2 regions of the Sediminibacillus dalangtanensis genome follow, and region 2 is predicted to be linked to the other one. Evidence: a T-box and tRNA genes for the amino acid it is inferred to sense, from the RefSeq annotation. Region 2 holds a T-box; the other holds one or more tRNA genes.
What was found. The T-box of region 2 lies ahead of alaS (alanine--tRNA ligase). A T-box ahead of a tRNA ligase gene usually reads a tRNA of that ligase, here a tRNA-Ala.
Positions count from the first base shown of each region.

Region 1 (3,421 bases), 1.8 Mb from region 2:
TCGTTCAAACGGAAAGGAGGTGGTACAGGAATATCCACCTGTTGTCCATCGCCTACGCCTTTCGGCCTCGGCTTAGGTCCCGACTAACCCTGAGCGGACGAGCCTTCCTCAGGAAACCTTAGGCTTTCGGTGAAAGAGATTCTCACTCTTTTTTCGCTACTCATACCGGCATTCTCACTTCTAAGCGCTCCACCAGTCCTCACGGTCTGACTTCGCTGCACTTAGAACGCTCTCCTACCATTGTTCGCAAGAACAATCCGCAGCTTCGGTGATACGTTTAGCCCCGGTATATTTTCGGCGCAGAGTCACTCGACCAGTGAGCTATTACGCACTCTTTAAATGATGGCTGCTTCTAAGCCAACATCCTGGTTGTCTAAGCAACTCCACATCCTTTTCCACTTAACGTATACTTTGGGACCTTAGCTGGCGGTCTGGGCTGTTTCCCTTTCGACTATGAACCTTATCACCCATAGTCTGACTCCCAAGATCGAGTGGCTGGCATTCGGAGTTTGACTGAATTCGGTAACCCGATGAGGGCCCCTAGTCCAATCAGTGCTCTACCTCCAGTACTCAACTCTTGAGGCTAGCCCTAAAGCTATTTCGGAGAGAACCAGCTATCTCCGTGTTCGATTGGCATTTCACCCCTACCCACACCTCATCCCCGCGTTTTTCAACACGCGTGGGTTCGGGCCTCCAGTCAGTGTTACCTGACCTTCACCCTGGACATGGGTAGATCACACGGTTTCGGGTCTACGACCCCCTACTCTATTCGCCCTGTTCAGACTCGCTTTCGCTGCGGCTCCGTCTATCCGACTTAACCTTGCAGGAGATCGTAACTCGCCGGTTCATTCTACAAAAGGCACGCCGTCACCCATTAACGGGCTTCGACTACTTGTAGGCACACGGTTTCAGGTTCTCTTTCACTCCCCTTCCGGGGTGCTTTTCACCTTTCCCTCACGGTACTGGTTCACTATCGGTCACTAGGGAGTATTTAGCCTTGGGAGATGGTCCTCCCGGATTCCGACGGAATTCCTCGTGTTCCGCCGTACTCAGGATCCACTCCGGAGGAAACAATCTTTCAACTACAGGGCTCTTACCTTCTTTGGCTGATCGTTCCAGATCGATTCGCTTAAACTGTTTCTTGGTAACTCCGATGGAGTGTCCTACAACCCCAGAGAGCAAGCTCTCTGGTTTGGGCTGTTTCCGTTTCGCTCGCCGCTACTTGGGAAATCGCATTTGCTTTCTCTTCCTCCGGGTACTGAGATGTTTCAGTTCCCCGGGTCTGCCTCACTTATCCTATGAATTCAGATAAGCGTCCTGCCCCATTACGGGCAGGGGGTTCCCCCATTCGGAAATTCCCGGATCAATGCCTACGTACGGCTCCCCGAGACATATCGGTGTTTGTCCCGTCCTTCATCGGCTCCTAGTGCCAAGGCATCCACCGTGCGCCCTTCTTCACTTAACTTATCGTTCGTGAATGACGTGTTACTTCAATGTCGTTGAATGTCTTGCATAGTCTAGTTCCGGCTCCTGCTGAGCAGTCGCCTTCACTTCCTATTTTCTTATCTAGTTTTCAAGGTACAAGTAATTAAAATGGTGGAGCCTAGCGGGATCGAACCGCTGACCTCCTGCGTGCAAAGCAGGCGCTCTCCCAGCTGAGCTAAGGCCCCGAATGGATGGTGGGCCTGAGTGGACTTGAACCACCGACCTCACGCTTATCAGGCGTGCGCTCTAACCAACTGAGCTACAGGCCCATCCTTGCGGAGAAGATAATACGGGTATAGGGAATTGATCCCTCAAAACTGAACCAAACAACCAAGTATGTCCTGTGTTTAGCTCGTAAGAGCTAATTTATCCTTAGAAAGGAGGTGATCCAGCCGCACCTTCCGATACGGCTACCTTGTTACGACTTCACCCCAATCATTGGCCCCACCTTCGGCGGCTGGCTCCAAAAAGGTTACCTCACCGACTTCGGGTGTTGCCAACTCTCGTGGTGTGACGGGCGGTGTGTACAAGGCCCGGGAACGTATTCACCGCGGCATGCTGATCCGCGATTACTAGCGATTCCGGCTTCATGCAGGCGAGTTGCAGCCTGCAATCCGAACTGAGAATGGTTTTATGGGATTTGCTTCACCTCGCGGTTTCGCTTCCCTTTGTACCATCCATTGTAGCACGTGTGTAGCCCAGGTCATAAGGGGCATGATGATTTGACGTCATCCCCACCTTCCTCCGGTTTGTCACCGGCAGTCACCCTAGAGTGCCCAACTGAATGCTGGCAACTAAGGTCAAGGGTTGCGCTCGTTGCGGGACTTAACCCAACATCTCACGACACGAGCTGACGACAACCATGCACCACCTGTCACTCTGTCCCCGAAGGGAAACCTCTATCTCTAGAGGAATCAGAGGATGTCAAGACCTGGTAAGGTTCTTCGCGTTGCTTCGAATTAAACCACATGCTCCACCGCTTGTGCGGGCCCCCGTCAATTCTTTTGAGTTTCAGCCTTGCGGCCGTACTCCCCAGGCGGAGTGCTTAATGCGTTAACTTCAGCACTAAGGGGCGGAAACCCCCTAACACCTAGCACTCATCGTTTACGGCGTGGACTACCAGGGTATCTAATCCTGTTCGCTCCCCACGCTTTCGCGCCTCAGCGTCAGTTACAGACCAGAGAGCCGCCTTCGCCACTGGTGTTCCTCCACATATCTACGCATTTCACCGCTACACGTGGAATTCCGCTCTCCTCTTCTGTACTCAAGTTCCCCAGTTTCCAATGACCCTCCACGGTTAAGCCGTGGGCTTTCACATCAGACTTAAGGAACCGCCTGCGCGCGCTTTACGCCCAATAATTCCGGACAACGCTTGCCCCCTACGTATTACCGCGGCTGCTGGCACGTAGTTAGCCGGGGCTTCCTCGTCAGGTACCGTCAAGGTACCGCCTTGTTCAAACGGTACTTGTTCTTCCCTGACAACAGAACTTTACGATCCGAAGACCTTCATCGTTCACGCGGCGTTGCTCCGTCAGACTTTCGTCCATTGCGGAAGATTCCCTACTGCTGCCTCCCGTAGGAGTCTGGGCCGTGTCTCAGTCCCAGTGTGGCCGATCACCCTCTCAGGTCGGCTACGCATCGTTGCCTTGGTAGGCCATTACCCTACCAACTAGCTAATGCGCCGCGGGCCCATCTGTAAGTGACAGCCAAAAGGCCGCCTTTCAACCTTCCTCCATGCAGAGGAAGGTATTACCCGGTATTAGCCCCGGTTTCCCGGAGTTATCCCGATCTTACAGGCAGGTTGCCCACGTGTTACTCACCCGTCCGCCGCTCGTTCCACAGGCTTCACCCCGAAGGGATCTGCCTGCTTCCCGCGCTCGACTTGCATGTATTAGGCACGCCGCCAGCGTTCGTCCTGAGCCAAGATCAAACTCTC
Region 1 covers NZ_CP046956.1:60,154-63,574, reverse strand. The annotation lists rRNA gene ERJ70_RS00385 (23S ribosomal RNA) at 1-1,465, opposite strand, end outside; tRNA gene ERJ70_RS00380 (tRNA-Ala) at 1,595-1,670, opposite strand; tRNA gene ERJ70_RS00375 (tRNA-Ile) at 1,678-1,754, opposite strand; rRNA gene ERJ70_RS00370 (16S ribosomal RNA) at 1,862-3,421, opposite strand, start outside.
Region 1: it encodes a tRNA-Ala, which carries the amino acid that the T-box ahead of alaS (alanine--tRNA ligase) is inferred to sense. The anticodon was not compared.

Region 2 (3,421 bases):
GCAGCGCCCAACATGGATTGATAAAATCTTCTTTCCTGGGAAAACTAAATCGAGACGTTTGGGGTTCAAATCGTCAAGTTTGTTTACCGGGAAGGAGGAGTATGTTTGTTCCATCCTAATAAATCTATCCGCTTTTTATACTGGATTTCAGCCGGAATATTGGCATTTTTATTTATGTATTTGTTATGGAGGCTGCTGCCACTATATCAGACGGTTTTGACTGTACTTCTCCATATATTGACTCCTTTCATTATCTCGGCATTGATTGCTTATTTGCTGCATCCTGTAATTGAAAAGCTTCATCAATGTAATTTTCCCCGTTGGTTTGCCATTATCGGTATTTATATCGTGTTTTTTGGTCTTTCAGGTTATCTTCTTTACAAAGCTTTTCCCGTACTGCTCCATCAGCTCCGGGATTTGAACGCCAATTTGCCTGCGTTTATGGAGCAATACCGCAGTGCGATCTATGGATTGTATGAACGTACAGCTTACTTACCAGAATCCGTACATGACCGGATGGATCTTCTTTTTTACCGGGTGGAAGAATTTATCGGTCATTTACTTACTAGTGTAGTTGAACAGGCAGCCAAACTAATGGATATCATCATACTGGCAGCGGTGATTCCCGTACTTGTTTTTTATATGCTGAAAGATTTTGATTTGATCAGGAAAGTAGTCAGCGGGCTGACTCCGGAGAAATATCGGGACGACGGGCGGAAGCTTTGCCTTGAAATAGATAAGAGTCTTGGAAATTATATTAGGGGGCAGTTGCTTGTCTGCCTGTTTGTTAGTTTGACCACCTATGGTTTTTTGTGGCTGATCGGCATGCGATATCCACTTCTCTTGGCAGTGATCATGGGAGTGACAAATATTATTCCCTACTTTGGTCCGATTCTGGGAGCTATTCCGGCAGTAGTAATTGCTTTTACTATCTCGTATAAAATGGTCGTTTATGTAGTGATCGCCGTGTTTATCGTACAGATTATCGAAGGGAATCTACTTTCCCCGTTCATTGTCGGCAAAAGCATCGATATTCATCCGATTTTAATAATATTTGCTTTACTTGCCGGGGGAGAAGTTGGCGGAATTATCGGAATGATACTGGCAGTCCCGCTACTTACCATTTTAAAAGTAATTCTGTTTCATATCCATCGTTTTCGTGCGGCGGATTGATTGACATAAGAAAGAATCTTTTTTATACTTTTGATACAAGTAGACGAAGGACAATAGAAGGAATGCTATAATACGTTGATGATCCCGAGTACATGGTGATCCACCCGATCAGAGAGGAATTTCCAGGCTGAAAAAATTCCCGGACAGGACCATGGAAGCTAGATCTGAGTGCGGATTCATCTCCGCCGGCCTGCACCGTTACAAGCAACTAGAGGTGATGGATCGTTGTATCCATAATCAGGGTGGTACCGCGAACAGAGCTCTCGTCCCTGCTTTCAGGCAGGAACGGGGGCTTTTTTTGTTTTATCGGAAAGTCTATCCTGTTTGGGGGAGAACGAAGTTAGTAAGCAATCCTTTGTAAAATAAGTCAAAGTCAATGGAGGTATAAACCTATGAAGCATTTAACTTCAGCAGAAGTTCGGCAAATGTACTTAGATTTCTTTAAGGAGAAAGGGCACCGTGTAGAACCAAGTGCCTCTTTAGTGCCGAAAGAAGATCCGACACTGCTTTGGATCAACAGTGGTGTAGCAACGTTAAAAAAGTACTTTGATGGAAGAGTCATTCCGGATAATCCCCGATTGGTCAATGCCCAAAAAGCGATCCGGACAAATGATATTGAAAATGTAGGGAAGACCGCACGGCACCACACCTTCTTTGAGATGCTGGGGAACTTCTCGATTGGTGATTATTTTAAAGAAGAAGCGATTGAGTGGGCTTGGGAGTTTCTCACCAGTGACGATTGGATCGGTTTTGAAAAAGAAAGACTTTCTGTAACCGTCCACCCGGAAGATGATGAAGCCTTTCAAATTTGGCGGGACAAAATTGGACTTCCGGAAGAAAGGATTATTCGCCTGGAAGAAAATTTTTGGGATATCGGCGAGGGACCAAGCGGACCGAACACGGAAATATTCTATGATCGCGGCGAAAAATACGGGAAGGACGCAAGTGATCCGGAGCTGTACCCAGGTGGAGAAAACGAGCGTTATCTGGAAATATGGAATTTGGTTTTTTCTCAATTCAATCATAATCCCGATCACACTTATACCCCGCTCCCTAAGAAAAACATCGATACTGGAATGGGGCTGGAACGGATGGTATGTGTCATCCAGGATACGCCGACTAATTTTGAAACCGACTTGTTCATGCCGCTGATACAACGTGCCGAACAACTGGCCGGCGTCAACTATGGCGAAACGGAAGCAGGCGACATAGCATTCAAAGTAATTGCCGACCATATCCGAACGGTTACGTTTGCAGTCAGTGACGGTGCGCTTCCTTCGAATGAAGGACGCGGCTATGTGTTGAGAAGACTCTTGCGGCGGGCAGTCCGTTATGCCAAGCAGATTGGAATCAACCGGCCTTTCATGTACCAGCTGGTGGATTCGGTCAGTGATATCATGGGAGAATTTTATGAAGAAGTACAGAATAAAAAGTCCTTTATTGAGAACGTGGTAAAGACAGAAGAGGAACGGTTCCACGAAACCCTTAGCGAAGGTTTGGCAATTTTATCGGAAATCATGGAAAACGAAAAACAAAAGGGCAGTAATGTCTTTCCTGGTGAAGAGGTATTCCGTTTGTATGATACCTATGGTTTTCCGAAGGAACTCACTGATGAATATATAAGCGAAGCGGGTTTTACCATTGATGAGGAAGGCTTTGAGCAGGAAATGAACAAACAGCGGGAAAGGGCGCGTCAAGCCAGGCAAAAGGTTGATTCCATGCATGTCCAAGAAGGCGTTGCCGGAGAAGTGGAAGCGGAAAGCACGTTTATCGGTTATGAAGAGCTGGAAGCGGAAACCACCGTTTTGGAGATTATCAAAGACAAAGAGCTGGTCGATACCGTGGAAGCAGGGGAAGAGGCTTACCTTTTCTTGAAAGAAACGCCATTTTATGCTGAAAGCGGCGGGCAGGTTGCTGACAAAGGCTGGATTCATACCGATCATGCTACACTCTCGGTAGAAGATGTTCAGAAAGCCCCGCAGGGACAGAACCTGCACCGTGTCCTGGTACAGGAAGGACGATTGCAAAAAGGGGAACGGGTAAAGGCTAGAGTTGACCAACAATCCCGTTCGGAAATTGTCAAAAACCATACAGCTACACACTTGCTTCATCAGGCATTAAAAGATGTATTGGGAGAACATGTCAACCAAGCTGGATCCTTGGTAACTGCAGACCGGCTTCGGTTTGACTTCTCCCATTTCGGGTCTATCTCGAGAGAGGAATTGGACCGTGTGGAACAACTTGTCAA
Region 2 covers NZ_CP046956.1:2,345,264-2,348,684, reverse strand. The annotation lists gene ERJ70_RS11880 (AI-2E family transporter) at 106-1,173, shown strand; T-box leader at 1,240-1,447, shown strand; gene alaS (alanine--tRNA ligase) at 1,566-3,421, shown strand, end outside.